DNA from 3 places in the Rummeliibacillus sp. SL167 genome. Region 3 is predicted to be linked to each of the others. Evidence: riboswitches for the same ligand, from Rfam matches in the RefSeq annotation. Region 3 holds a riboswitch; each other region holds the start of a gene.
What was found. A riboswitch is a leader RNA that binds a small molecule or an ion and turns the genes downstream of it on or off. The one in region 3 is predicted to bind S-adenosylmethionine.

Region 1: linked by a shared signal. The riboswitch ahead of FEZ13_RS06295 (methionine biosynthesis PLP-dependent protein) and the one ahead of FEZ13_RS15665 (methionine ABC transporter ATP-binding protein) in region 3 are both predicted to bind S-adenosylmethionine.
Region 2: linked by a shared signal. The riboswitch ahead of metA (homoserine O-acetyltransferase MetA) and the one ahead of FEZ13_RS15665 (methionine ABC transporter ATP-binding protein) in region 3 are both predicted to bind S-adenosylmethionine.

Annotation. Positions count from the first base shown of each region.
Region 1 is NZ_VCBM01000001.1:1,398,944-1,409,146, reverse strand. Features, by position in the region: gene FEZ13_RS06315 (YpmS family protein) at 1-131, shown strand, start outside; gene msrA (peptide-methionine (S)-S-oxide reductase MsrA) at 143-670, shown strand; gene msrB (peptide-methionine (R)-S-oxide reductase MsrB) at 672-1,103, shown strand; gene metC (cystathionine beta-lyase) at 1,331-2,518, opposite strand; gene FEZ13_RS06295 (methionine biosynthesis PLP-dependent protein) at 2,502-3,635, opposite strand; SAM riboswitch class I at 3,708-3,810, opposite strand; gene FEZ13_RS06290 (SH3 domain-containing protein) at 4,368-5,153, opposite strand; gene FEZ13_RS06285 (YozE family protein) at 5,711-5,929, shown strand; gene deoD (purine-nucleoside phosphorylase) at 6,006-6,710, shown strand; gene FEZ13_RS06275 (DUF4183 domain-containing protein) at 6,890-7,210, opposite strand; gene FEZ13_RS06270 (DUF3797 domain-containing protein) at 7,850-8,059, shown strand; gene FEZ13_RS06265 (lmo1851 family serine protease) at 8,306-9,817, shown strand; gene FEZ13_RS06260 (CobW family GTP-binding protein) at 10,183-10,203, shown strand, end outside.
Region 2 is NZ_VCBM01000001.1:1,070,311-1,080,513, forward strand. Features, by position in the region: gene pdxR (MocR-like pyridoxine biosynthesis transcription factor PdxR) at 1-1,350, shown strand, start outside; tRNA gene FEZ13_RS04830 (tRNA-Lys) at 1,461-1,534, shown strand; gene FEZ13_RS04835 (HAD family hydrolase) at 1,698-2,357, shown strand; tRNA gene FEZ13_RS04840 (tRNA-Lys) at 2,662-2,735, shown strand; gene metA (homoserine O-acetyltransferase MetA) at 2,934-3,842, opposite strand; SAM riboswitch class I at 3,975-4,084, opposite strand; gene FEZ13_RS04850 (hypothetical protein) at 4,536-4,985, opposite strand; gene FEZ13_RS04855 (methyl-accepting chemotaxis protein) at 5,888-7,879, opposite strand; gene FEZ13_RS04860 (aminotransferase class I/II-fold pyridoxal phosphate-dependent enzyme) at 8,227-9,408, shown strand; gene FEZ13_RS04865 (acetylornithine transaminase) at 9,820-10,203, opposite strand, start outside.
Region 3 is NZ_VCBM01000004.1:73,871-84,073, reverse strand. Features, by position in the region: gene FEZ13_RS15700 (3-hydroxyacyl-CoA dehydrogenase/enoyl-CoA hydratase family protein) at 1-1,829, shown strand, start outside; gene FEZ13_RS15695 (acetyl-CoA C-acetyltransferase) at 1,858-3,030, shown strand; gene FEZ13_RS15690 (acyl-CoA dehydrogenase family protein) at 3,180-4,964, shown strand; gene FEZ13_RS15685 (arsenate reductase family protein) at 5,093-5,449, shown strand; gene gcvH (glycine cleavage system protein GcvH) at 5,528-5,908, shown strand; gene FEZ13_RS15675 (toprim domain-containing protein) at 6,259-6,600, shown strand; gene FEZ13_RS15670 (thioredoxin family protein) at 6,614-6,922, shown strand; SAM riboswitch class I at 6,979-7,083, shown strand; gene FEZ13_RS15665 (methionine ABC transporter ATP-binding protein) at 7,463-8,491, shown strand; gene FEZ13_RS15660 (methionine ABC transporter permease) at 8,481-9,149, shown strand; gene FEZ13_RS15655 (MetQ/NlpA family ABC transporter substrate-binding protein) at 9,208-10,050, shown strand.

The sequences.
Region 1 (10,203 bases), on a different contig from region 3:
AACAAATCTATTTAAACTTAACAGAAATGGATATTCCGCTAAGTGATGGTTTAGAAGGCAATGTACAAGCAAAAGAATTCAATTTGAAGGAAAATCGCATTATACTGGATGTAGTAATTCCTAAAAAATAGGAGGTCTTCGCATGGCGACAGAAAAAGCAACATTTGCTGGTGGGTGTTTTTGGTGTATGGTCAAACCATTTGATGAGCAACCAGGTATTGAGTCTGTTATTTCTGGATATACAGGTGGATATGTAGAAAATCCAAGCTATCAACAAGTTTGTTCTGATTTGACTGGTCATTTTGAGGCGGTTCAAATCACATATGACCCAGAAGTTTTTCCTTATGAAAAGCTAGTTGAAACCTTTTGGACTTTAATCGATCCGACTGACGCAGGTGGTCAATTCCATGATCGTGGTAGATCTTATATGACGGCTATTTTTTATCATAATGAGAAACAAAAGAAGATTGCAGAAAATTCAAAGAGGGCATTGGAGGAATCAGGAAAATTCAAACTCCCAATTGCAACCAAAATCTTAGAAGCAAAGCCATTTTATCCAGCTGAGGATTATCATCAGTATTATTATAAAAAAAATCCGATGCACTATGAGCTCTATTCCATCGGCTCAGGACGCACTGCATTTCAAAAGGAACATTGGGGGTCTCATTGATATGAAGAAGGAAAACAGATTGAAACAACTAACACCAATGCAATATCATGTAACTCAAGAAAAGGGAACGGAGCCTCCATTTCAAAATGAATTTGATGATCATTTTGAGGATGGATTATATGTAGATATTGTATCAGGGGAACCACTATTTTCTTCAAAGGATAAATTTCAATCAGGTTGTGGCTGGCCAGCATTTACGAAACCTGTAGAAAATGTGTGCATTACAGAGCATAAGGATACAAGTTTTGGTATGCTAAGGATTGAAGTGCGTAGTAAGGAAGCGGATTCTCACCTCGGTCATGTTTTTCCAGATGGTCCGATTGAAACAGGTGGCTTGCGTTACTGTATTAATTCTGCTGCGTTACGGTTCATTCCCAAAAATAAACTAGCAGAGGAAGGCTATGCGGAATTCGAGAAACTTTTTGAAAAGTAAAGTTGAGTAACTTATTTATCTTGATTTAGCAGAAGACATCTACGTTCAAAATAACATGGATACTGCGTCTTGTATAGTATCTCCATTTAATAGATGATAAAGCAAAAAACAGCGACTCCTCAAACATGCGAAATGCATTTTTGGAGGAGTCGTCACTTTTTACTGCTATTATCATATGGTTAAAAAACAACAATCCATATAACAGTCTTTTTTTATAAGTCTTTTCTTTATTTTGAAACTACGGCAATCTTTTTTGCTGCTTGGAAAGCTTGTTCAAAATCAGCGATTAAGTCATCCACATTTTCTAAACCAACTGAAAAGCGAAGAAGACCATCTGTAATTCCTCGTTTATCACGTTCTTCTTTTGGAATCGCTGCATGACTCATGGTTACAGGATATGAAAGAATAGATTCAACACCGCCTAGACTAACGGCAAAAATAGGGATTTGTACATGTTCGACAAAAGCTTTGGTTAGTTCACGATTGGGCAGTGTAAAGGATAACACAGCACCCGCATTTGATGCCTGACTTGCATGGACTTCATAGCCTGGATGATGAGGCAATCCAGGATAATGAACTTCTTCTACCAGTTCATGTTGATCGAGATAAGAAGCGATCTTCATGGCTGATTGAGATGACTGGGTTAGACGAGCATTCAGTGTTTTTATTCCTTGTATTAAAGAAAATGAATCTTGAGCCCCCAAAATAGCCCCCATTGAATTTTGCATAAAATAAATTTGTTTTCCAAGTTCCTCATCTTTTGTGACAACTAATCCAGCAATAATATCACTATGACCACCCAAAAATTTTGTTGCACTATGCAATACTACATCGACACCTAGGTCAAGAGGTCGTTGATAAAGTGGGGTCATAAAGGTATTATCGACAAAAGTTAACAAGCCATGTCTTTTAGCAATCGAAACAATTCCCCGAATATCTGTAATACCAAGAAGTGGATTGGCAGGAGTTTCAGCATATAAAATCTTAGTATTCGGTTGAATAGCGGCTTCCACTTCTTGTAGATTTGTAAAATCTGCAAACGTATGAGATATACCATATTTTGTTAATACTTGTGTTACCAATCGATAAGTACCACCATACACTTCATTCGTTACGACGAGGTGATCACCAGCATTTAAAGTAAGCAGGGCAGAGGAGATCGCTGCAATGCCTGAAGAAAAGGCAAAACCTCTTGTTCCTCCCTCTAGTTCAGCAATTGTTTTTTCTAGCGCATCGCGAGTCGGATTTCCTGAGCGACTATAATCATATGGCCCAAAAGAATCGAAATGTTTTTGATCAAATGTAGAAGAAAGATAAATAGGAACATTGACAGCTCCGGTCTTTTGTTCATAATCGCCTCTTGTGGAAGCAGTAATTAGGTTTGTTTCAATGGATTGTTTATTTTGTTGACTCATGGACGGACACCTCTTCTTTAACAATAGCAAACACACGTTGCAAATCAGCGATTAAATCTTCAGCTTCTTCAATTCCAACTGAAAAGCGTAACAATGAATTGTCAACTCCGCGGGCAATTCGTTCTTCTTCAGGGATATCTGCATGCGTTTGAGTGGCAGGATAAGTGATAAAGCTTTCAATACCACCCAGACTTTCGGCAAATGCGATTAACTGTAAATTTTCAAGGAAAGAAGGGACCCATTCCGAACGTTGTAAGCGGAAAGAAACCATACCTCCTAATCCTGCATAAAGGACATCCTTTACTAAAGGTTCTTGTTCTAAGTATGCAACGATTTTTTGGGCGTTTTCTGTATGTTGTTTCATGCGAACATGTAAGGTTTTTAATCCTCGGAGCAACAGCCAACTATCAATGGGTGCCAATGTTGCACCGGATGCATTGTGGTTATATAGCAATCTTTCAGAGAGTTCTTCTCCCTTTGCTATAACAAGACCAGCAAGCACATCATTATGTCCACCGATATATTTTGTGGCACTATGCACGACAATATCTGCACCGAGTTCAATTGGACGTTGATAGTAAGGGGTCAAAAAGGTGTTATCCACTATGAGTAATAAATGATGTTTTTTCGCAAACTCTGCAAATTGTGCGATATCCACTTCTTGCATTAATGGGTTGGTAGGTGATTCGATAAATAGTGCTTTCGTATTTTCATTAACAATTGTTTCAACTTCTTCTATTGATTGGAATGGAGAAAAATGAGCCTTGATCTTATATTGGTTTTCATACTGTCTTGCGAGTCGGTAAGTACCGCCATAGATGTCATCTGAATAGATAATTTCATCACCTGTTTTGAAAAGGGATAGTACTAATTGAATAGCGGCCATCCCGCTACTACAGGCAAATCCTGCATCTCCATTTTCTAATTTTGCAACTCCTTCTTCTAAAACGAATCGAGTTGGATTTTTGGACCTTGTATAGTCATAACCAGTTGATTGATCAAGTCCCGCGTGACGATATGCAGTCGAAAGATAGATAGGGGTATTGATGGATCCTGTTAGAGGATCTGTGTTTGTGCCGATTTGAGCTAAACAAGTGGAAATATGATTATTAGACATGTTCATCATCCTTTTTATTATAAAATAAAAAGGTCCTCTTAAGAAGAGGACCTTAAATATACAAAGTCAATCTTCTTATCTGCTAGACATACGTCTACTGGAATTAGCACCTTACCAAAAACGGTGGTTGCTGAGATTTCACAGGGCCAAGTCCCTCCATCTCTCTGGATAAGAAACAATATTCAATTGTTAGAAAAAATGAATTAATGAAATAGTAACACTTTAGGAAAAACTATGCAATAGGGTAATTAAAAATTTAGAGTCCTAATTTTTTAGTGGTGAGAGCTTTCTGTTTTAAATGATAAAAAAGTTACTAAAAAATTTTTTTGTTCTTTTTTAATTATTTGAATCAATTTCATAATGCAAAATCTAGATGAAAAACACGAACATTTCTAATCAGCATGAACATTAATGTTCAGAAGTTTTTGTTCCACTCCAGACGGCGCTTTCCACGGGCTTGGCTTCAATCTCCTCGGGTCGACACGATGTTGACCCCAAAGCCGTTGCCACAGGATGTGGCGAACTTAGGCTTTGTCCCTTAAATTGTTCCTGCGGGGCTTTCAGCTCAAGCTTTTCCCGTAGGACTTTGAATAAGCCTCCCTGAACTTACACCGCACGAAGGAAATGCGCAAGCCTAATCGAGGAGTCGCCGTCTTCCGCTACACAATTATCAAAATTAGTTATTCTTAAATGTTCGTATTTTTTAAGAAGAAAATGATTTATGAAATTGATTTATTTAGATATAATTTTTGTAACTTCATAAATGACTTTTTTGTTTTTTACTATTTTGATTGCCCCAGCATTTGGAGCGTAATAAGTGATCGAGCCATCAGCTCCTTTAATGCCAACAACAGATTTAAATGTACCTGCTTTTACGGTGAATTTATTTGAAATAGAAACGACTTTGTAACTTTTGTGGTTTGTTTTAAATACTTGATTTTTTGTAAAAGGATAAATGATTTGACGAACAGTACCGATTTTCGCAAATTTGTAATCTAAACCATTAGAAGATTCACGAATTAAAATGATTTGTTTTGGGGCAGTACTTGTTTTTTTGTACCAATAGGTCCAACCTGTTGAATTACGTTTGTTACTAGAAAACATTTTACCTTTTTGACCATTTTCAATATAGTAGTAGATATTCGTCGTTACCGGACGATAGGATGTTTTTTGGCCAGTATTCTGTTTTGGAGTGTTTGTTTTATTATCTGAATTTTTAGGTGAAGATGTTTTTGGGCTGAATATTAAGTATGACGAATATACATAAGCTGTTTTTTTATGAAACTTAATTTTAGCCCAACCTGTTTTGGATTGGCTATATACAACGACTTTATCGCCTTTCCAAAGCGTACCGATTCTTTTCGCATTAGCTGAAGGCTCCAGGTGAACGTATACGCTATTTGCTACTTTTGCCTTTACTGTATTTGTTGTTGCTGCGTCACTATTGGTTGAAAAAATAAAGAAAGTCAAAGTTCCAAATGTGACCATGAAAGATAGTAAAACCTTTACTATTTTCATTTGTACCATCTCCTCATATGTATGATAAAGCTTAGTAAGTGATGCCTATAATTCTATATTAATATCATTTTGCAACCGTTTTATAGAACGATGCAGCAGTAGGAAGGTTGCCCGTATCAAAAAAATAAGAAAACTTTGGAGAGATACTAAAATTTCTACCAACTTAAGCTTATAAATTATCCATTCCTAGGGGGGATTTTCATCAGGATTCGATGGAATGTTTTTTCAATAGCCTAATGCTATTCAACAAATCAATCTTTTTTACTTCACAGTAACGGTCAGAAAAATCCTGTGATTCAAAGACTTCAGTAAAAAACAAGAGGGTAGTGTGGTCAACTTCCTGTAAAAGCCTGATTGGTTTTACGAATACTTTGTGGAGGATGAAAATCCATCATTGTGAGAAGGTCTGTTTTGTGAGAGAGTGATAATAACAAAGAACTTATAGGATCTATCGTGGTATAATTGTTTAAAAAATGAGAAGCATTGGACAATTATTAGCTATTGTTTTCTGTTACAACGATTAGAATGTACTATATAATGAAAAGGGTAGGATCAATATGAAACCATCATTTTATCATTTTGTATTAACGTATAGAGGTGGAAAAGACGAAAAGGCGGCTTTTGCGGAAGCGGCTTTTCATGATCATAGTTTTCCAAAACAAGAAGAGGATTTCCAAATAATTTCAAGGTATGTAGAGGAAAAAGCCGATCACGAGTTGAGTGCCGTTGTATTCGATGAGCTTTGGCAAAAATACGAAGAAAAATACGAAAAGTAATAATTGTCAGAGGTCTGACTTTGTTGGTACAATAGGACAAGTGGATAAAAATTTTGAATGGAAATGGGGAAAGAATATGAGCATTCATATCGATGCTAAACAAGGCGACATCGCCGAAACTGTATTATTACCAGGAGATCCATTGCGTGCAAAGTATATTGCGGAAACATTTTTAGAAGATGTCACTCAATATAACGAAGTACGCAATATGTTTGGTTTTACAGGTACATATAAAGGAAATCGTATCTCCGTACAAGGAACAGGTATGGGTGTGCCTTCCATCGCTATTTACACAACTGAGCTGATGCAAGAATATGGGTGTAAAAAGTTAATACGTGTAGGTACTTGTGGTGCATTGAAACGTGACGTTCGTGTTCGTGATGTTATCCTTGCCCAATCAGCAACAACCGATTCAAAGATGAATGAGATTATCTTCAAAGGAATTGACTTCGCTCCAACAGCAGATTTTGATTTACTATTAAAAGCTTATAAAGCTGGAGAAGCAGCGGGGCTTAATTTACAAGTGGGGAACGTCTATACAGCTGATTTATTCTACGGGGAAGATAACCAAAATGAAAAATTAGCGGATTATGGTGTACTCGCTGTTGAAATGGAAACAGCGGCACTTTATACGTTAGCGGCTAAATTCAATCGCCAAGCCTTATCTGTCTTAACTGTCTCCGACCACCTATTAACAGGTGAAGCAACAACTTCAAAAGAACGCCAAACTACGTTTAACGATATGATTGTGGTGGCTTTAGAGGCAGCTATTCAAGAGTAGTTGTAGCAAAGACATAAGTTAAAAGAGAATCGATCTTAGTATAAGGCTTAAAAATAAAGCCGTATGAAAACAAGTTTTGCAAATTTGATTTCATACGGTTTATTCATTTTGATAAGGCTTTGTCCTAATTTCTTTACATAAAGTATCTTCAGAGTTACTTAAATAAAATAAATGAGTCATTAAATAACTGTTGAAAGTTCAACGACTTCAACAACTAATGGTGTTCCAGCTGCGATTGTTGCTGTAACATCATTAAAAGTCAATTCTGTAGCTGAAATTGTATAAGTACCACCTTCCTGAAGTACACCATTTAAGTAAAGGTTATAATACCCGTTTAATACCGTAGGGAATGCTGTTGCCGCTGTGCCGCTGTCATCTAGAAACGCTGTTGCAGGGACTGTCGTTCCATCAGTAACACTTAGAGGAGCTGCTAGTACGTTGAAAAATCTTGTAGAATTAGCAGATACATTTACATGAATATTAATCAGACTTAGTGCCATATGCCCACCTCCTATCTTCCTAGTATCAGTTAATGCAATATTGATTTTGGAAGATGGGCAAAATGCTCAGTTTATTCGATGAAATTCACCATGAATCTTTATTGAATAAAATATCAGGCGTGTTGATTATCCAATTTAATCTATAAAAATGGGGAGAGTCATCTGTCTTAACGGTCTTAGACTGCCTATTAACAGATGAAGCAACAACTTCAAAATAATTTTCATATGTGTAGGTAAGTTAGATAAACATGATAACTACACAAGTGTTAAAATCAGTGATGTTGCGTATAGAAACACCACTATTCATATATGGTTTGGATTTGCCTCTTATACGTTGAGAAAAACACAAATTACAGCTATGCCTAAAGCAGGAGTAGAGATTGCTACTATAGCGAAGCAGAGTGACCATAAATCACTCGAATGTATAACAAAGCATTATCTTGAGGTGCATAATTCAACCATAGATAAATATTTGTAACGGTTATTCTTAATTGTGTAGTTGTTTTTTATTTTGTACAGCTTTTTGTCTAGCAATCATATCAATCAAATATGAATGCATGTACATGCACAGTCTTCCAATGTTTGAATATCCTAAAAGGGTGAGTGAATACAAATGATTAAATAAAAAGGAGAGGGATTTTGAGTTTTAAATATAAGGATGAAATATACAACAGTCTGAACTTGGTCAGTAAACTTGTGGATGATTATGGAACTTGCCCAGGGTGTGGAAGCGAACATATCGGAAGCAACAAAAATGTTGGATCAATGGATTACAACGGTAAATTAGGAACATTTGAACGCACATGTAAATGTGGGTGGGCTGTTAAATTAAAAGTAGAGAAAATCTAATTGAATAAGTCTAATACAATTAGATAGATGTTCCTATAAAGCAAAATTGTAAAAGCTACTCATTGTCATTACATATATTTAAACCAGCTTAAAAATAGCGCTATAAGCCATTATATAAAAGAAAAAAGAAAATTTTCTAAAGGCTGTCAAGAATTTGGCAGTCTTTTTCTTTTCGTAGAACGTAATTCTTGCTATTATGGTATAAGTAGTGTTTGAAACACTGTTAGATTGAAAGTGGTGAACAAGATGGATGATAAAACAAAAGTTGATCCGGAGCAAAACGATGAATCACAAAAAGAGCAACAGGTTGCACCTACCCAAGATGTGAAACCAGCGGGTAAATACATACGTATGAAACCATTTGCTTTTATCATGATGATTATGGTTTTGATTCTCGCAACTTCAGGTATCACAATCTTTGCTTTAACTTTTGGAGAAGAAAAAGTGGTAGAGGTTCGAACACCATCTCATACCGAGTTCCAAAAATTATTTAATGCTTATGATGAACTATCAAAAAGCTATTACAAAGACCTTGATACAGATGCGTTAGTAAATGGTGCAGTGGACGGTATGATTAGCGCACTAGGAGACCCTTATTCAGATTATATGAATAAAAAAGAAGCAACAGAGTTCAATGAAAGTATTTCTTCCAGTTTCCAAGGAATCGGGGCAGAAATTCAAGAAAAAGATGGACATATTGTCGTTGTATCACCTATCAAAAATTCTCCTGCAGAGAAAGCAGGGATTAAGACAAACGACATTATTAAAAAAGTGAATGGCAAAAACATTGATGGTATGACAGCCTCTAAAGCCGTGTTATTGATTCGCGGTAAAAAAGGCACAGATGTCACTTTACAAATTCAACGTGGTGGCGCTAATAAGTTAATCACCATGAAAATTACGCGTGATGATATTCCAGTTGAAACAGTATATGCGGAAATGAAAAAAGACAAGATCGCTCATATTCAAATCACAAGCTTCTCTAATGACACCTATAAAGAACTTTTAAATGCATTAGATGAAATGGAAGGTAAAGGTATGAAAGGCCTTGTTATTGATGTTCGACAAAATCCAGGAGGTTTAGTCGATGTCGTAGAAAATATCGCAAGCCTATTTGTTAAAACAGGCGAGCCCATTGTACAATTTGAAGATCGAAACGGTAAAAAAGAGGTATTTCCTTCAAAAGATGGACGGAAAGTAAATGTGCCTGTAACTGTCTTAATAGATGGTGGAAGTGCATCCGCTTCTGAAATTTTAGCAGGTGCTTTAAGTGAATCTGCCAATGTCAAATTAGTGGGAGAAAAATCTTTTGGGAAAGGTACTATGCAAACAGCTGAAAATCTTTCAGATGGTTCAAATCTTAAATTTACGATAGCTAAATGGCTAACACCTGATGGAAATTGGATCCATGAAAAGGGAATTCAACCTGATTACAAAGTAAATTACCCAAGCTATGCTTCATTACCATATATCAGCACAGATAAGACATTAAAAGAAGGATCTCTTTCAGATCAAGTGAAAGTGGCAGAAAAAATGTTAAAAGCAGTTGGCTATAATCCTGGCAAAATCGATGGTTTATACGATGCTGCTACAACATTAGCTGTTCAACAATTCCAACAAAAACATAAGTTAAAAGTTACTGGTGTTCTAAAAGGCGATACCACTTATGCTTTAATGGAAGAATTACGCTTGAAGATTAAGAAGGACGACCCACAATTGAAGAAAGCAATGGCAATCGTCAAATCAGAAATGAAATAATTGCAATCAGCAAGAGGAGAAGTTGTCAGAAGGCAAAAATAGTATGCTAGGAGTAATCCTATCATGCTATTTTTGGTATACAGGTAAAATGGGTGTATAGACACGCCTTCAGGAAGGATAGAAGGGATACCGAAAAACGATAGAAGAACAATTTTTATCAAATTTTCAGGCAATCAATCCTTCACTTCAAAATGCAAGTAAACTTTGCTCATGAGTGATTGTTTCCAAACTGTATATAAACTTTTTACGCAGTGGGAAGCAGGAGGATAAGGACTGTAAGGGGTCGATTATTACCCTCTGTTATGCGAAATTTATTCTATGCAATACGCATTCAAATCTATTTTTTATAGGAGATCAACAAGATGATGAAAGATGTTTATTTATTT
Region 2 (10,203 bases), on a different contig from region 3:
AAAGGAACACCAAAATATCAACAAATTTATTTTCATATTAAAGAGTTAATCCTGAACAAATCTTTACATGCAAATACTAAACTGCCATCCATTCGCCAATTATCAAATGATTTACGAGTCAGTCGTAGCACGATAGTATCTTCTTTTAACCAACTATTAGCGGAAGGATATATACGCAGTGAAGGGAGAAAAGGATACTTTGTAAATCCCGTTAAGAAAAAACAAATTCAATGGAAAACAAGTAACTCCATCATTATTCGCAAACAAATACCGATCTATAAAATAAAATTTCAGCCAACTGCTGTCGATCAGGAATCTTTTCCATTAGCCAAATGGCGACAATGTACAAACTTGGCAATGGAGCAACCTTTTATCTATTCAAAGGATCATTACCAAGGAGATCCATTTCTAAGGCAACAACTTTCTTTTTATTTGTTAAAGTCAAGAAAAATCGATACAAATGCGCATTCCATTATTATAGGGAGCAGCAAACAGGAATTGTTTATGAAAATTGGTTTATTAGTAAAAAATGATTTTCATACTATTATCTGTGAAGATCCTGGCTCTGAAACGGCACGTAGATTCAGTTCTTTGTTTGATTTCGACATTTTGCCAATGCCCTTTTCGTCAAAAGGCACGCTTTTAAAGCAATTGCCAGAGACAAACCATCATATTTTCTATACGACACCATCTCATCAATTTCCAACTGGTGTAACAATGCCTATCTATGAACGTCAACGTTTGATTGAGTGGGCTTATCATACAGATAGTTTTATCATTGAAGATGATCATGACAGCGAATTTCGTTATTCACAACAACCTATTCCTGCTTTAGCGTCTCAAGATTTGAATCGTGTCATATATCTAGGAAGTTTCGCTGAATCATTTTTACCAACATTGAAAATTAGCTATATAATTCTTCCTCAAAAGTTACTGAAAGCTTATCATCACTCTTTTTCAAATATGGAGCAAACTACTTCTTCGATCCATCAAAGAGCTATGGCTATTTTTATGGAAAATGGTTTTTGGGAATCACATATTCGAAGAATGAAATCTATATATAAGAGAAAAATGGAGATATTAACTACTGCATTACAACAAGCATTTTCAGATGACATTGAAATTCTAGGAAAAGAATCAGGACTTTATGTATTATTACGTATTCGAAACGGTTACACAGAACAACAATTGATCCAAAGAGCTGCTGAAAATGGTGTAAAAGTGTACGCTGCTTCTCGTTTTTTCATTAAAAGGAAGCCAAAATATCCATTGATTCAATTAGGCTTTGGTGGTAATACAGAAGAAGAAATCTTAAAAGGAATCGAATTATTGCAAAAAGCATGGAACTAATCATGTATATCATGTTTCATCATTCGCTTTTCTAAAAAAACAAATTTCCTTAGTTTGCCTGTTGACATTATTAAAATGTAGCGTTATTATAATAAATGTCTTAAAGTAAAGGGCGTATGGCGCAATTGGCTAGCGCACCTGACTCTTAATCAGGGGGTTGTGGGTTCGACCCCCACTACGCCCATATTTGAAAGGACATCATCTATTGAGATGGTGTCCTTTTCTTTTTCATGCTACAGAAACGTTCTATATATTTGTAAATATTTTCTCATAAAAAGCCAAAGATAGAACGTCATATGATATACTTTATTCAATCAATCATCAATAAGAAAAAGAGAGGTTGAAGCATGCAGATTAAAAATCTAATTTTTGACTTTGATGGCACACTTGCAGATTCAAGGCAATGTAGTGTACTAGCCACGCAACAAGCTTTTATCGAATTTGGTTTAAAGAAACCGAGCGAAAAACAGATTGAATATTATATGGGTGTTCCCATTGAAGTATCCTTTAAAAAAATGGCAACTACAGGTTTCACGGATGAATCGTTTGAAAAATTGCTTACTATCTTCCGACAAGCCTACAAGAATTTAGAGAATAAAACGCTCTCTACATTTCCAAATATACCAAATGTATTAGAAAGTATAGCCTCAAGCGGTAAGCAGCTTTTTGTTGTATCAAGCAAAAAGTCGGATGTACTTCTTCGTAACTTACAAACACTCAATATCAATACATATTTTAAAGATATTATTGGTTCTGATAAAGTGACACATTATAAGCCTCATCCAGAAGGTATTTTAAAACTAATGGATTTTTATCAATTAAATGCAGATGAAACGGTAATGATCGGTGATACTATTTTCGATTTGCAAATGGCGAAATCCGCAAATGTTTTTTCATGTGGAGTAACATGGGGAAGCCATAGCAAAGAAGCTTTACAGGAGGAACGATCAACATTTTTAGTTGATGAAGTAAACCAATTAGCCATGTTAGAAGAATTATGGTTATAACAATTTAGAAGTTCACATTGTTGGATATTCTAGTGATACTTGTTATTGAAGTATTTACATAGCAACCTTTAAAAGATTTGATATTCGTTTGAACGGATTATTTGTTGTTAGATTTCACTACGTGTTTTCTATTCATCACAATATGCCAATCGAACAAAACAAGCTTATCAAGGCGTTTTCCCCCACCTATTGATTTGAATCTTGAAATATGAACTACTTCCTACCAATTAATATGTGAAAAAAATAGCTAATCCCTTTACATTATATAAATATAGTGATATGATAGTTAATGTCTTAAAACAAAGGGCGTATGGCGCAATTGGCTAGCGCACCTGACTCTTAATCAGGGGGTTGTGGGTTCGACCCCCACTACGCCCATACTGGAAGGACATCATCCATTCGATGATGTCCTTTTGTTTCTCATTCATGCAGAAATAAGCTTAACCATCTCCCATATCCTCTTCAACACAATCTTTTTCATCAATGTTAGCTCTAATTCTTTAGATATTAAAATAGAACATAAAAATACCGCTGTAAGAAATCGAATAACTTACAACGGATTTTTTACCATTACCTTCATTCCCATTCATAAGGTGTTTCTTGGTATACATAATAATTTAACCAGTTTGAAAATAATAGATGTGTATGTGCACGCCAAGTATTTAAAGGTGTTTTTGATGGATCATCATTTGGGAAATAATGTTTTGGAATAGGAACATCTAACCCCTTTGCTACATCTCTCTCATATTCTTCTTTTAACGTGCAGGCGTCATATTCTAAGTGACCCGTTACCATGATAAATCTTTCATCCTTTGAAATCGCTATAAAAAGCCCTGCCTCATCTGAAGAAGATAGTACCACTAAATCTGGATGTGCCTCCACTTCTTTAAGAGAAACTGAAGTATGACGTGAATGTGGAGCTGTAAACACATCATTAAAACCTCGTAATAGTTTAATGGTTGAATCATTTACCGTGTGCTTAAAAATACCTGAGCATTTTTCTGGTAGAAGGAATTTTCCAATCCCAAAATGATGATAAAGGGCAGCTTGTGCACCCCAGCATATATGCAAAGTTGATGTCACATTTGTTTTGGACCAATCCATGATTTGTTTGATCTCTTCCCAAAAATCGACTTCTTCAAATTCCATTAACTCAATTGGCGCACCCGTAATAATTAGTCCATCAAATCGACGGTGTTTTACTTCTTCGAATGTTGTATAAAATGTTTCTAGATGTGATTTACTTACATTTTTAGACTCATGAGTTGCTGTATTTAAAAATGTTACATTCGTTTGTAATGGCGTATTCCCTAATAGCCTAAGAAGTTGCAATTCTGTTTTCTCTTTTTGAGGCATTAAATTTAAAATAGCAATATTTAGCGGACGGATATTTTGACTTTTGGAACGATCTTCATCCATTACGAATATCTTCTCTTTCTTTAATAATTCTGTAGCAGGCAAATCTTTAGGGATATTAATAGGCATTCATAAACTCTCCTTTTTACTATCATTAATCAGCAAGCCGCTCATTAACGTATTCATCTACCGTATTGAGACATTTTCTCTAAACGAAAACCCCTTTTCTATGATAAGAAAAGAGGTTTGAAATGCACTCAATTCTTATCTTTCAAGACTGTCATCTGTCTTGTAGGACTTAGCACCTTTCTGCTAGGCAGAGGTTGCTGAAGCTTCGCTGGGCCATTTCCCTCGGCTTCTCTTGATAAGTGTGTTTTATGTAATTAATGTAATCCTAACATGGAAATGCTACAATTGCAAACTTTCACGAAATTAGAAACAATCAATAAACATTGATATATAAAGCTTTTTAAAACCATCAGCTTTATATGATCTAAAACATCAGAAGGTGTCAAGAAAGTATTTTTTGCATCATGCATAAGTAAATCAATTTCATAATGCAAAATTCAGACGAAAAACACGAACATTTCAACATGAACATTAATATTCAGAAATTTTTGTTCCGCTCCAGACGGCGCTTTCCACGGGCTTGGCTTCAATCTCCTCGTCACTACGTTCCTGCGGGGCTTTCAGCTCAAGCTTTTCCCGTAGGAGTCGCCGTCTTCCGCTCCATAACTATCAAAATTAGTTATTCTTAAATGTTCGTATTTTTTAAGAAGAAAATGATTTATGAAATTGATTCAAGTATGTATTAAATTAATTTTAAATACCCATATGATAAATATAATATTTTTTAGTTAATAATTTTTTTGAACAATCAATAGCTTTTTCAAGATTATTCATTATCTTTCTTCTATTAAAAAATTCATTATTAAAAGTGAATTCATCTGGTTTATCTTCTATTAACTCTTTCCATAATGAAAATGTTTTTATTAACTTTTCGGCAGATTCATCAATGAATAGACTATCACCACATCTACTATACCCATCCATTTTAGGGAAGCTACTCTTACTTGGATTTATACAAGGTACATCATCTAATTCATTTTCACCTAAATGCTCATATATATAATCAATAAAATCATCATCAATTATAAAACTTTCAATCACATATTGATTATAACTATCTCTATCATCTTCACTTGGGTAAAAAGCATTCACTAATTTCTTATCTATAGTATTTGGAATCAAGAAAAATTTATGGGGAATCATACAGTCACTCCTGCATTTATAAATAGTTAAATTATATAATTTATGGTAACACAATAAAATATAAAGATCATTTACTTTAAACCTTTAAAGCTAAAACTTTTGTATATACTTAATCTTGCTATGATTAGGTATCCCTTTTCGCCAGTTAATCTCCTGTTTTCCAAATCCAGCTGGTGGTGGGTCACCAACTTTAAGTTGGTACCACTTACTACGTAAACATCCTTTTCAGTAAATCAATTTCAGCAATCATATCTTTATCAACCTCAGCAACTCATTCCATTTTTTAGCAACTCCATCTCCCTGCTGATCAAATATTTTTATAAACAAATTTTTCAGAATCATTAAACGTATAATCTAATAACTTTTAGTCAAAGATGGGAGTAGACGGCTCCACACCGTCTTTAAACTCCCTTTTCGCACGTTTGATAATTCAAACGTGTTTTTTATTTTTGAACTACATTAATACAATCATATAAAACACCACCGTAATTGTGCCGTGCCCTGTTTATAAACGCGCCAGTCAAGCTCTTAGTGTTTTTCACACGTATGAAAGCATGCTTCATCACTTATTCAACTTTCTTATGATTTTAAAGATGCTCTCTCTAAGCTATTGAAAAGAAATTCCGCCGCATTAATCAGTTTGTTAGCTGTAATGAAACTTATAATGTACAAGTCTGGATCAAGTATCACAGGGAAGATGGTCAGTTTGTTTGCGTACATAGAAAGTGCCTCTTCTAGACTAATAGGTTTATCATGCTGGGAGGTCCTGAAAATTTTATGAGTTGTTTTGATTACAGGCTCGCGCAAAGCATCTATTACATATACATAAAGATAAAAATGGGTAGCACAAACCACAATCGTGGTGTTGCGCTATCCATTGTAGTGAATTTTTACACTAATCTTCAATCAATCTTCGAATCTGTATTAAATTTTTTGATGGCAGTAGAAAGTTCGTCACTTAAAAGCGTTAAGTTTTCAGAAGATGTCGAAACCGCTTCTACTGCATTTAATTGTTCTGTTGATGAAGCACTAACTTCTTCACATGCAGCCGCCGTTTCTTCTGAAGTTGCTGCGATATGTTGGATCAGTTCCACTACTTCATCTTTAAAATTCGTTACTTTCAGCACATCATCAGAAATTTCTTTAATCGAATTATCAAGACGTTGAATCAGTTTAGAAATGCCATGGAATGCCTCACTTGTCGTTTCAACCACTTCATTTTGACTTTGGAAGGCTTTTTTCGTTTCTAGCATCTGCTCTGTAACTTGATTTGATTCTTCTTGTAAAGCATTAACTGTTTCACGTACTTCTTCTGTAGCCTTAGCAGATTGCTCAGCTAATTTTCTTACTTCATCTGCCACAACTGCAAAGCCTTTTCCATGTTCTCCAGCTCTTGCCGCTTCAATGCTTGCGTTCAATGCTAGAAGATTCGTCTGATTCGAAATTTCCATAATGATCTTCATGACATTATTGATAGAACTAATTTTATTTTCTAAAGAAGAAATCATATTTGCCATTTCTGACATACTATTGCCCCATCCAGAGAAAGTAGTTTGTAAATGATTGAATTGCTTTTGCCCACCTTTATTCACTCGATGTGCTTCCTCAGCAACTTCTTTCATAGCAATCGATTTTGAGTGAATTTCATTAATTTGATTACTCAAGGCTTGTGCATGTTCCCCTGCAGTTTCTGCACGTCCTGCGGAACTACTTGCCCCTTTAGCAATTTCAGTCATAGCTGCTGTTACTTCCTGACTTGATGCACTTGTTTCTTCTGCCAATGTATTTAATTTTGTAGAGTTTTCGTTTACTTGATGAGAAGATTTTTTAACAACTTGAATGATTGAACTCATATTTTCAGCCATTTTATTAAAATCATGTGACAGTTGTCCAATTTCATTTTTTCCATTATAGGTTGAACGAACCGTTAAATCTCCATTAGCCATTTTTCCCATTAAAGTCCTAAGTGCTTCTATTGGCTTTGTAATTCTAGCAATCAAGAATACTAAAGCTACAAATAAGATCACTAATAAGATAGCTGACATTAGGAAAAAAATATTCCGAATATCCTTTGAAGTTTGATAGATTTGGTTTTCATCATAGACCGCAGCAATTTTCCAGTTTAAATTTGGCAATGTATCATAAATCGTTATATACGTTTTGTCTTTTTCATCTGTGCGGACAACGCCACTGTTTTTATGGCTTCCTAACATATCCTTTACATATGAGTAATTCGATAAATCTTTACCAAATTTTGTTGGATGAGCAATCGCGGTTCCGTTGTTTCCTATAATAATGGGAAAACCGTGATATCCTAATTCACGTTTTGAAATTTCTTTTGATAAATTTGATAATAAAATATCCGTTCCTACAACACCAATCACTTTTCCATCTTTCACGACAGCTTTTGCTGCGGTGATTGCATATGATTTAGTAGCTTGATCGATATATGGGGTAGTCCAATAAACCTTATCTGGATTATTGTATGCATTTTTATACCAATCTCGAGAAGTAGGATCAAAATCCTTCCCTAAATCAACTTTTGGTAAAATATCGAGATGTCGATTTGTTTGCGCATAATAAACAGAGGAAGCTGAAGTATATATGGACAAAAAGTCGTTAAACTTCGTACTCACTTCTTTGGCTGAAGAAGATCCTTTATAATTGAGAACTTCAGATGATTTTGAAAACTGAATAATGCCTTTTTCATAACTTCCAAGATAGTTTTCGATGGAAGAAGACATTTCCGTAACAAACACTTGACTTTGCGCTTTTAAATTAGCACTTGTTTTATGATTGACCGTATAAGTACTTACAGCATTCAATAAAAGAACCCCAATTACAACAAGCGCTATAACAGTACTTATTATTTTCCATTTTATTGTTTTTCCCATGGTTTTCTGTCCCTTCCACATACATTAAAACAAAAGTACAAATTGACTATCCCAATAGAAAAATAGTCATATGACTTAAGTTCATCACTAAGTATAACAAATTATGTATTAAAAGTTCATAAAATATTTACAAAAATCTAGTAATTTAAAAAATATTTTTTTGAATCCATTTCATACGCCTGATATTTTATGATGGCCGACTTTCTAGATTATAAAATTAAGCCTTATTATAGAAAGCCTTTTCCTTTATGATTATTCAGAAAAAATTTTAATTTACCCTGTTGTATAATAGATAACTATGGTAGAATATTTGTTATATTAAATTTCAATCTAAGGAGTGCTTACTAGTGAAAATCGAACGATCAAAGAAAATGGCTATGTTTCCAAAAGCAATATTCGGAGATTTAAAAGCCGCCGCCAATCGTAAAGCAGCTACAGGTACAAAGCTGATCGATTTGAGTCTTGGTAGCCCCGATCTACCACCAGATGAAAAAGTGCGTACAGAACTTTCAAAACAAGCAGCTTTGGCAAGTTCATACGGTTATACTTTAGGCGGAACAACAAAATTCTACAAAGCTGTTGCCAATTATTATAAACGCCGCAGCAATGTTGATTTAGATCCCGAAACGGAAATTATTCAAACAATGGGTTCTCAAGAAGGATTAGTTCATGTCCCTATGGCCTTTTGTAACCCAGGGGATTATGTATTAACAACTAATCCCGCCTATGTAGCCTATGATGCCGGTATTCACTTAGCCGAAGCGATTCCTTATTATATGCCTTTATTAGAAGAAAACTCTTTTTTACCAGACCTTGATGCAATACCTGCTGAAATCGCTGAAAAAGCGAAAATGATGATTTTAAATTTACCTGGAAATCCCGTTCCTGCAATGCCTTCAATAGATTTTTTCACTCAAGTTGTAGCATTTGCAAAAAAATACAATATTATCGTGCTTCATGATGCTGCCTATTCAGAATTCTATTTTGATGGTGGGCACCCAATGAGTTTCTTATCAACACCAGGTGCAAAAGAAGTAGGAATGGAAATCAATTCACTTTCCAAAAGTTTCAGTTTAGCAGGCGCTCGTATCGCATATATTGCTGGTAATGCTGAAATGGTTTCTATTATTCAAGAACTAAAATCGAATCTTGACTATGGTACGTATAGACCTATTCAAGATGCAGCTTGTGTAGCTTTAGACAATGCTGAAGAAATTACAGATCGTTTACGTGCAGTCTTTACAAAACGTCACCGTATTTTAGTAGATGGACTAAAGAAGATCGGCTGGACTGTTACCCCTTCAAATGGTGGTATGTTCGTTTTTGCAAAATATCCTAACCAAGAATTGAATGATATCGATTTTGTCTATGAAGCAATTGAAAAAACAGGTGTCGTGATGGTTCCGGGCTCCATTTTTGGTGAAGCAGGGAAAAACTATGTTCGTCTTGCGCTAGTTCAAGATGAAACCCTACTTGAAGAGGCTGTAGAACGCTTGGGAAAGCTTTCTAAAATAAAAGTTGGTATTTAAACGAAAACTCCAAACCAATGAATTGAGAAATGCGTAACTGTTTAAAAAATTCTGTTCTATAAAGTGAAAACTCACCCAGTATGATTTTCTTCATCTTATTGGGTGGCAATTGAATCAGTTAAGTTTTTACAAACGTTTATCCTCTCCGTTTACGCTCTGCTTTTGCTTGTATCATGATAAAGGATCAAATAGGCTTCGACTAGTTAATAAAAAATCTGCTCATTCTGTACATGAGAATGAGCAGATTTTTTTACTCTATATGAAAAGAAGAAGATCATCATAATTTATAACAAAATAAAAAGTGCTTCCAAATAAGAGAAAAGGTACCCGTTCCTTTTCTTTTTTAGAAGCACATTAAAAGAGGTTATTTGCTGTGAATAGCGGTTCTCGGAGCGCCTTAATTCACGATGATTATTTTGATGTAGTGACTGGAATGGAAGCTTGTAAAATTTCAACCGCTTGATCTAATTCATCATAGCTTACTGTAAGAGGTGGCAATAAACGCATAACTTTCTCTCCAGCTGGAACAAGCAATAATCCGTTCTTGTCTGCTATTTCAACTAACTTTGATGAATTTTCGCAAGTAATCCCTAGCAATAAGCCCATTCCCCTTACTTCAACTGTAGGTGGTAAGGCTGCCTTTAATTTTTCTTTAAAGTATTGTGATTTATCCTGAACTGTTTTTAAAAATTTCTCTGTGAAAATTTCATTTACAACAGCTGTTGCTACTGCCATTGCTAACGGATTTCCACCAAATGTCGTACCATGAGTTCCTGGACCAAAGCTATCATATAA
Region 3 (10,203 bases):
TGCGACAATTTGCGGAAGAGCGTTTAGGAAAAGGGGTCGTACTGGCAAAGGATACACCAAACTTTATTGGCAATCGCATCGGCACGTACGGTCTGATGGTGACATTACAGGTAATGAAAGAAAAAGGTTATTCAGTCGGTGAAATAGACTCTGTCACTGGTCCATTGATTGGACGACCAAAATCGGCAACACTCCGAACATTAGATGTGGTCGGCTTAGATACATTTGTCCATGTTGCTAAAAACGTTTACGATCATACAACTGGTGATGAACAAAAGGTGTTTGAAGTTCCTGAATATCTTCAAAAGATGGTCAATAACGGCTGGCTAGGAGCAAAATCAGGTCAGGGATTCTTTTTGAAAAAAGGAAAGGACATCACAGAACTAAATTTAGATACATTCAAATATGAACCCGTTAAACAATTAAAAACCCCTTCTATTGAAATAGCCAAACAGCAAAAAGGTCTAGCTGCTAAAGTGAAAACGCTAACATATGCACAAGATCGTACAGGGGAACTACTTTGGAGTATATTTGCACCTACTCTTATTTATTCGGCACAGTTAGTCGGCGAAATTGCAGACGATATTGTTGCCATTGATAATGCGATGAAGTGGGGGTTTGGTTGGGCGCAAGGGCCATTTGAAATCTGGGACGCTATCGGTGTGAAAGAATCTGTAGAAAAAATGCAAGCAGAGGGATATGAAATCCCTGCATTGACAAAAGCATTGCTCAATAAGGGAAACACAAGCTTTTACTCGGAAATTGATGGAGAACTAGCTTATTTTGATGGAACGGGATATAAGAAGGTTCCGTTCAATGAAAAAGTAATTGATTTAAAACGTTATAAGAAAAAGCATGGCGTTTTAAAAAGTAATGCGGGTGCTAGTTTGATAGATTTCGGTGATCAAGTATTGTTGTTAGAATTTCATTCAAAATCAAATGCACTTGGCTTAGATGTGATGCAAATTTTAAACTATGCTTTGGATTTGTTAGATGACTCTGATTACAAAGGGCTGGTAATTGGCAACCAAGGCAAAAATTTTTCTGTCGGCGCAAATCTAGCCATGATTTTAATGGAAGCACAAGATGATAATATTTTTGAATTAAATCATATTGTGAATACATTCCAGCAGGGCACATTACGTATTAAGTATTCCAATAAGCCGATCGTTACAGCACCATTTGCCATGACACTTGGAGGGGGCGCAGAGATTTGCTTGCCTTCAGCACATATTCAGACTTCTCCGGAAACTTATATAGGCTTAGTAGAAACCGGGGTTGGACTCATTCCTGGTGGTGGTGGCAACAAAGAACTCTATATCAAACATATAAAAGGTTTACCAAAAGGCGTTGATATTGACTTGCAAGCGATCGCCAATAAAGTATTTGAATCGATCGCAATGTCAAAAGTCTCAACGTCTGGGGAAGAAGCAAGAGAAAATAATTTCTTAGACTTTACAGATGGTATCAGTGTCAATCCAGATCATCAATTATATGATGCAAAACAAGCAGTCTTATCCTTAGCAGAAGCTGGTTATAAGCCTCCTGTACGTGAAAAAGTGCCGGTTGTTGGGGAACCAGGTTATGCAACGTTATTACTTGCAGCGCAAAACTTACTGCAATCAGGTTTTATCAGCGAACATGATTTATATATTGCTAAAAAATTGGCCTATGTGATCGCAGGTGGCAATGTTCCATATGGCACATTCGTAGATGAACAATATCTTTTGAATATTGAAAGAGAAGCCTTTATTAGTCTTATACAGCATCCAAAGTCACAAGCGAGAATGCAGCACATGTTGATGAAAGGAAAACCATTACGCAATTAGTTTTTGTGTAGTGAAAGGGGGAAATCATATGCGTGAAGCCGTAATCGTAGCAGGTGCAAGAACACCAATTGGCAAGGCAAAAAAAGGATCATTAGCAACCGTTAGACCGGATGATTTAGGGGCATTGGTTATTAAGGAGACATTAAAAAGATCAGGATATGAAGGGCCAATAGATGATTTAATCATAGGTTGTGCGATGCCCGAAGCAGAACAGGGTATGAATGTGGCGAGAAATATTGGTGCATTAGCTGGTTTGCCAGATACTATTCCAGCTATTACCGTCAATCGATTCTGTTCATCAGGCTTACAATCCATTGCGTATGCTGCGGAACGAGTTATGCTTGGTCATTCACAGGTCATTATTGCTGGTGGTATTGAATCGATGAGTATGGTGCCGATGATGGGTAATGTTATTCGCCCGAATGCCAAGCTAGCAGAAGAAGCACCACAATATTACATGAGTATGGGGCATACAGCAGAAGAAGTGGCGAAGAAATATGGTGTCACAAGAGGGGATCAAGATGCCTTTGCTGTTCGATCACATGAACGTGCCGCTAAAGCTATTGCAGAAGGCAAGTTTGTTGACGAGATCGTCCCAGTGGAAGTGGAAAAGCATTATGTAGATGAAAATAATAAAGCGCAAGTCAAGAAACTTACTTTCGCGATGGATGAGGGGGTTCGGGTAGGTACTTCTGTTGAAACACTAGCTAAGTTACGTCCTGCATTTTCGGTAACAGGAAGTGTGACAGCAGGAAATGCTTCACAAACTTCAGATGGTGCGGGAGCAGTCCTTGTGATGAACCGTGAACAAGCGGAAAAAGAAGGGCTTCAACCATTGGCAAAATTCTTAGGGTTTGCAGTCGGAGGCGTGCCACCAGAAGTGATGGGAATCGGACCAATCGTAGCAGTACCCAAAGCCTTGAAGATTGCCGGATTATCCATAGAAGATATTGATTTATGGGAAATCAACGAAGCTTTTGCATCCCAATCGATCCAAGTTGTACGTGAATTAGGAATTGATTTAGAAAAGGTAAATGTCAATGGTGGTGCCATTGCTTTAGGGCATCCACTGGGTGCAACTGGTACGATTTTAACGATTAAACTAATCCATGAGTTAAAGCGCCAAGGTAAAAAATATGGTGTTGTTACGATGTGCATTGGTGGCGGCATGGGAGCAGCTGGCGTGTTTGAAATTTTATAGAATGAGGTTTTTTTAATACATTCACCGATTGTTAATGAACCAATCAGGTTTTTACGGGTACTTAACGCCCGCTTGTTTCCTAGTTTTATGAAGGTCTTAGTGTTTGTTAATGAGAGATAAAATTCATCAGACAAAGGGGAGAATTTAAAATGGCAGAAAATACTTTAAAACTTATTAAAGGTGGCAGTTTTTTAACAGAAGATATTGATGCTGGACGTGTATTCACTCCAGAAGACTTCACAGATGAGCATAAAATGATTGCTAAAACAACAGAAGATTATGTACAAAACGAGGTACTACCAGTTGTTGATAAATTAGAAAATCATGAATTTGAAAATTCTGTTCGTTTATTGAAAAAAGCTGGGGAGCTTGGGCTACTAGCAGCCGATGTTCCTGAAGAATACGATGGTCTAGGATTAGATAAAATTTCTTCAGCCTTAATTGCTGAAAAAATGTCTCGTGCTGGCGGTTTTTCGATTACTCATGGTGCGCATGTAGGTATTGGCTCACTTCCAATTGTTTTATTCGGTAACGAAGACCAAAAACGCAAATACCTTCCTAAGTTGGCTTCAGGTAAGCTGATCTCCGCATATGCGTTAACAGAGCCGGGATCAGGATCGGATGCTTTAGGTGCGAAGACAACAGCTAAACTCAATGCAGAAGGAACTCATTATATTTTAAACGGTGAAAAACAATGGATTACAAACTCAGGATTTGCGGACGTTTTTGTTGTTTATGCTAAAGTAGATGGCGATAAATTTTCAGCATTTATCGTAGAACGTTCATATCCAGGTGTATCAACTGGTGCGGAAGAGAAAAAAATGGGGATTAAATCTTCCTCAACACGTACGCTTATTTTTGAGGATGCTGCTGTACCTGTGGAAAATCTATTAGGTGAAGTAGGGCGTGGGCACGTTATCGCTTTCAATATTCTCAATATCGGCCGTTATAAACTAGGGGTTGGGACGATTGGGGCTTCAAAACGCGCGCTTGAGTTGTCGATAGCCTATACGAATCAACGTCAACAATTTGGAACACCCATTTCATCCTTTAATCTAACAAAAGAAAAACTAGCAACGATGGCTTCTAAATTATATGCTTCAGAATCTTTGATCTATCGTACGGTTGGTTATTTCGAGGATCGTATGAGTCAGTTAAATGAAAAAGAAAAGAATGACGGAAAAGCGGTTGCAGCATCAATCGCTGAGTATGCAATTGAATGTTCGATCAATAAAGTATTCGGTTCTGAAACGTTGGATTATATAGCAGATGAAGCCGTGCAATTACATGGTGGTTATGGATACATGCAGGAATACGAAGTTGAACGTATTTATCGTGACTCTCGTATCAACCGTATTTTTGAAGGAACAAATGAGATCAATCGTCTAATCGTTCCTGGAACTTTTGTAAAAAAAGCTTTGAAAGGCGAATTACCACTTCTTCAACAGGCGCAAAGCTTACAAGCGGAATTGCTATCGCTGGTGCCAGAAGAAATTGGGGATGAACCATTAGCACAAGAAAAACATCTAGTGAAAATGGCGAAAAAAATTGCATTACTAGCAGCAGGTACAGCAGTACAACGTTTTGGTCAAAAACTAGAGCAAGAACAAGAAATCTTAGTGAATATTGCCAACATCGCCAATCAATTATTCGCAATAGAATCTGTTGTTCTCCGCACGGAAAAGGCACTTGCGCGTGATGGCTTCGATAAATCGGCACAAAAAGTTTTGTACACAGAGATCTTCGTACAAGAGGCTTTTGCAGAAATCGAAAAAGAAGCAAAAGAAACAATTATTGGTTCTGTAGAAGGTGACGAAGCACGCATGCTACTATCTGCATTGCGTAAACTGACACGTTTTACTCCATATAATTTGATCGTGAAAAAACGTCAAGCTTCTTTAAAACTGATTGCTGAAGAAAAGTATACGGTTTAATGTATAAAATTTGCATAAAAACTAGAAATCCGGTCATGATAAATGGTGATCGGATTTCTTGCTTGTACACGGCTGTCACACTACAATGAAAGAAAACAATAAAAAACCGTAAAAAAAGGAGCATCCATATGACGATCAAAATGATTCACTATCCCAAGTGTACGACATGTAAAAGAGCGCAAGCATGGTTAAATGAAAATGGCATTGAGTATACTGCACGACATATTGTAGAAGAAGCACCCACAAAAGAAGAACTAACGAATTACTGGAAATTAAGTGGGTACCCTTTAAAAAAATTTTTTAATACATCTGGAAAAAAATATCGTGAGCTTCAATTAAAAGATCGTCTAAAAGAAATGTCAGATGAAGAACAGCTTGAATTATTAGCCTCAGATGGCATGCTTATTAAGAGACCAATTGTGACTGATGGACAAAGAATTACGTTGGGCTTTAAAGAAGATGACTTTGAAAACACATGGAAATAGTAAAGGAATTAGCTTGTTTTTGTATAGGGAATATGTCAAAATTAAAGTGAATATTAATACATATTTGGAGGGGTAATAATGAGCATACCAGCAGATTTGCGTTATTCAGAAGAGCATGAATGGGTAAAAATAGATGAAGGTAAAGTACGCATTGGTATTACAGAATTTGCACAATCAGAACTAGGGGATATCGTGTTCGTTGAACTACCACAAGTAGGGGACGAAGTAGTAGCAGACGAACCATTTGGTAGTGTTGAATCTGTCAAAACTGTATCAGAAATTTATGCGCCGGTTTCAGGAAAAGTTGTTGAAATCAATGAGGAATTAGAAGATAGTCCAGAATTCGTGAACGAATCACCATATGAAAAAGCATGGATGGTTGTAATAGAACCTACGGATAGTTCTCAAATCGATAAATTACTAACAGCTGATCAATATAAAGAGCTAATCGAAGAATAATTTTTACTATAGAGGCGCCACACTTTTGTGTTGGCGTTTTTATGTACAATTTCAAGTTGGATTGAGTGAAACTTGTCACAGTGGGCGATTCTTAGCCCACTGTGAGTTAGTTGAACCAGTCGGGCATATACAGGCAGTTACTCACTTTATTCCAGAGAGCAACCCTTATAAGATTACTGCCTGTTTATGCGGGACAAAGTGAAACTTGTCACAATGGGTGTTTCTTAGCCTATTGAGAGTTAGTTGAACCAGTCGGGCATATACAGGCAGTTACTCACTTTATTCCAGAGAGCAACCCTTATAAGATTACTGCCTGTTTATGCGGGACAAAACTGTAAGGAGTGATTAGCATGTCTGATAAAGTGCTTATTGTAGAAGGTAGGCAAGATAAATTGCAAATTCAACCCTTATTAGCAGAAGATATTCCGATACTTTGTACAAATGGAACTATTAGCGCAAGTAACCTTGAAGAACTGATTTACCCCTATGAAGAATATGATTTGTATGCTTTTTTTGATGAAGATTATTCAGGTGATTGTTTACGAGCTTTGATGAAAAAAGAATATCCAGAAGCATACTTTTTACGAACGCGTACTTTATATAAACAAGTTGAAGCGACACCGAGAAAATATTTAGCTAGAATATTATTAGCTGCGAATTTTAAAGTAAACCCAGCTTATCTTATAGAATAAGGAATGACATATCATGCAAGAATGGTCTATTGAACAATGGGAGAGTACAAAGGAAAGCCAATCATTATGCGCTTTCTATTTATATACCCCGATGTGTGGTACATGTAAAATTGCATCTAAAATGATGGCAATAATAGAAGAAACTTTTCCAGATGTTCCAATAGGAAAAGCAAATATCAATTATATTAAACAGATAGCTATTGATTATGAGATTGAAAGTGTTCCGTGTTTATTGATTGCAAAAAATGGGGAAATAGAAGATAAAATTTATGCATTCCGATCTGTTTTATATTTATTTGATAAATTTCAGAAAAAAGATTGACGATGCTAACATAGAGTGGTAAAGTAACAGACATAAATTAAATAATTATTTACGTTGTCTTATTTAGAGTGGTGGAGGGAAGTGCCCTATGAAGCCCGGCAACCGTCACAATGTGATATGGTGCCAATTCACGCAAAGTGAACAACTTTGGGAGATGAGAGAACGGTTTCGTAATTGCACGTGAACCCTTCTGTTAGTCTTGCAGAAGGGTTTTTATTTTGGACTCCTACATAGAACATTGCTGATACACTCATACTTGAGTGAAAGGTAGCGACTTCTTGCAAGAAATTGTATAGATCTTACGGTGAAGCCATTTCTGCAATAAGCGGTCTCAGGAGCATGTTTTTTCTGCGACGAGTAACCGCAGGAGCAAATTCTTTCTGCGACGAGTAACCGCAGGAGCAAGCGGGCTGTTGAGGAATATCAGCAATATATTAAATATGGACAAGGTTAAGAATGAAATAGTTTTTCTAATTCGACAAACAAATGTATAGTTACATTCACATGTCAGTCGCTTAAAAATAGAAGGTGGTTTTGATAATGATTCAGTTAGAAAATGTCGTAAAAAAATACAAAACCGCTAATGGGTATCTTACTGCAGTTAATGATGTTAACTTATCAATAAATGATGGCGAGATTTTTGGCATTATCGGTTATAGCGGCGCTGGGAAAAGTACAATGATCCGATTACTCAACGGTTTAGAAAAACCTACATCAGGGAAAGTTATTGTAAACGGACAAAACATTTCAGCGATAAGAGGAAAAGAACTTCGAAATGCTCGTCATAAAATAAGTATGATCTTCCAACATTTCAACTTATTATGGTCAAGAACAGTAGAAGAAAATATAGCCTTTCCATTAGAGATTGCGGGTATTAGCAAAGCAGAACGTCAAAAACGGGTGCTTGAACTAATCGAGCTAGTTGGTTTGAAAGGAAGAGAAAAATCTTATCCATCTCAACTCTCTGGTGGTCAAAAACAACGGGTGGGGATTGCTCGAGCATTGGCCAATGATCCAGAAGTATTGCTCTGTGATGAGGCTACGTCAGCTCTTGATCCAGAAACGACGGATGCAATTTTAGATTTACTTGTAAGTATCAATGAAAAACTGGGGTTAACCATTGTATTAATCACTCATGAAATGCATGTCATTCGTAAGATTTGCCATCGCGTTGCAGTAATGGAAGCAGGAAAGATTGTGGAACGTGGAAATGTTCTCGAAGTTTTCCAATCTCCAAAAGCAGAAATCACCCAAAAATTTGTTTCCCAAGTAACGGAAACAGCAGGACATAAAGAATCTATTTCACAAATGCTGGAAGATTATCCAAATGATCAACTGATTAAGTTATTCTTTGTAGGTTCTAAAACAGAACAACCTGTTATTTCACAACTAATACGTGAGTTCAATGTTGACGTGAATATTGTTCACGGCAATATCTCACCTACGAAGAGCGGACCTTATGGTACATTAATTGTCCGGATTGTTGGCGATACAGATCATGTAGCGAAAGCTATTCAATATTTAGATATACAAGGCATTAAATCGGAGGTGATCAATAATGCTGAATGATCTCTTTCCGAATGTCGATTGGGAAATGATGTGGGAAGCTACTAGAGAAACCATCTATATGACAGCTGTTTCCACACTTCTTACATTTATTTTAGGACTAGTTCTTGGGATTGTATTGTTTTTAACAAGTCCAACACAGCTTTGGGCGAATAAGATTGTCAATGTATTAACAGGTTCATTTGTTAACATTTTCCGATCTATTCCATTTATCATTTTAGTTATTCTTTTAATTCCATTTACAAAATTCTTATTAGGTACTATTCGTGGTGCCAATGCAGCTTTACCAGCTTTGATTATCGGTGCCGCACCTTTTTATGCTCGGATGGTTCTGATTGCTTTGCGTGAGATCGATAAGGGTGTTATTGAAGCCGCTCGCTCGATGGGGGCAAAAACTTGGACAATCATTTGGAAAGTTTTAATACCAGAATCTCTGCCAGCTCTAATCTCTGGTATTACGGTCACTGCGGTAGCATTAGTTGGCTACACCGCAATGGCAGGCGTAATCGGTGCAGGTGGTTTAGGCAATTTGGCATTTATGGATGGGTTTCAACGTAGTCGTAACGATGTAACCTTGGTCGCTACCATATTAGTGTTAATCATTGTATTTATCATTCAATTTATCGGGGATTTCATCACATCGAAAACGGATAAACGATAATTGGTGTATACGTTGTTTCAACGTTCACATAGAGAAAAAATAGAAAAGAGGTTATTTTATGAAGAAACTAATAGCAGGAATCCTAACAGCTTCACTAGCATTAAGTTTAGCAGCTTGCGGAAGCAATGATAAATCTGCTTCTGACGATTCAAAAAAAGATGCAAAAGAAACAAAATTGGTAGTAGGTGCTTCTAATACACCACATGCTGTCATTCTTAAAAAAGCGCAACCAATTCTTAAAAAAGAGGGCGTTGACTTACAAATCGAAAAATATCAAGATTATGTATTACCAAACAAAGATCTTGATTCTGGTGATTTAGATGCAAACTATTTCCAACACATTCCTTATCTTGAACAACAAATTAAAGATAATGGATATGACTTTGTAAATGCTGGAGGTATTCATATTGAACCAATCGGTATTTATTCTAAAAAATATAAAACTCTAGATGATCTTCCAAAGGGTGCAACTATTCTTATCAGTAATTCTGTAGCTGACCAAGGTCGTATTTTGACATTATTAGAAGCTAAAGGTTTAATCACATTGAAAGATGGCGTTGATAAAGCATCAGCTGAAATCAAAGATATTGCTAAAAATCCTAAAAACATAAAAATCGATACAAAAACTGCCCCTGAAATGTTAGTACAAATGTACGAAAACAAAGAAGGAGATGCAGTTGTTATCAACTCTAACTTCGCAATCGATGCTGGGTTAGTCCCAACAAAAGATGCAATTGCTCTTGAAGATAAAGATTCTCCATATGTGAATGTTATAGCTGTGAAGAAAGAAAACAAAGATAATGAAGCAGTGAAAAAATTAGTAGACGTATTACATTCAAAAGAAATTCAAGATTTTATCAATGAAGAATGGAAAGGTTCAGTAGTACCAGTATCTAAATAATTAATAGCATAAGCAAAATAAAATTTCACATAGTGGTGTTCATTTTCTTCTATGTGTTAGTGAAGTTTGAAACAAAAGACTTTTCTAGGCAGTGATTTGTATGTCTCATTGTCTGCTTGTACTTAAGTCTTGCGGTTGGAACTTCTCGCTTAT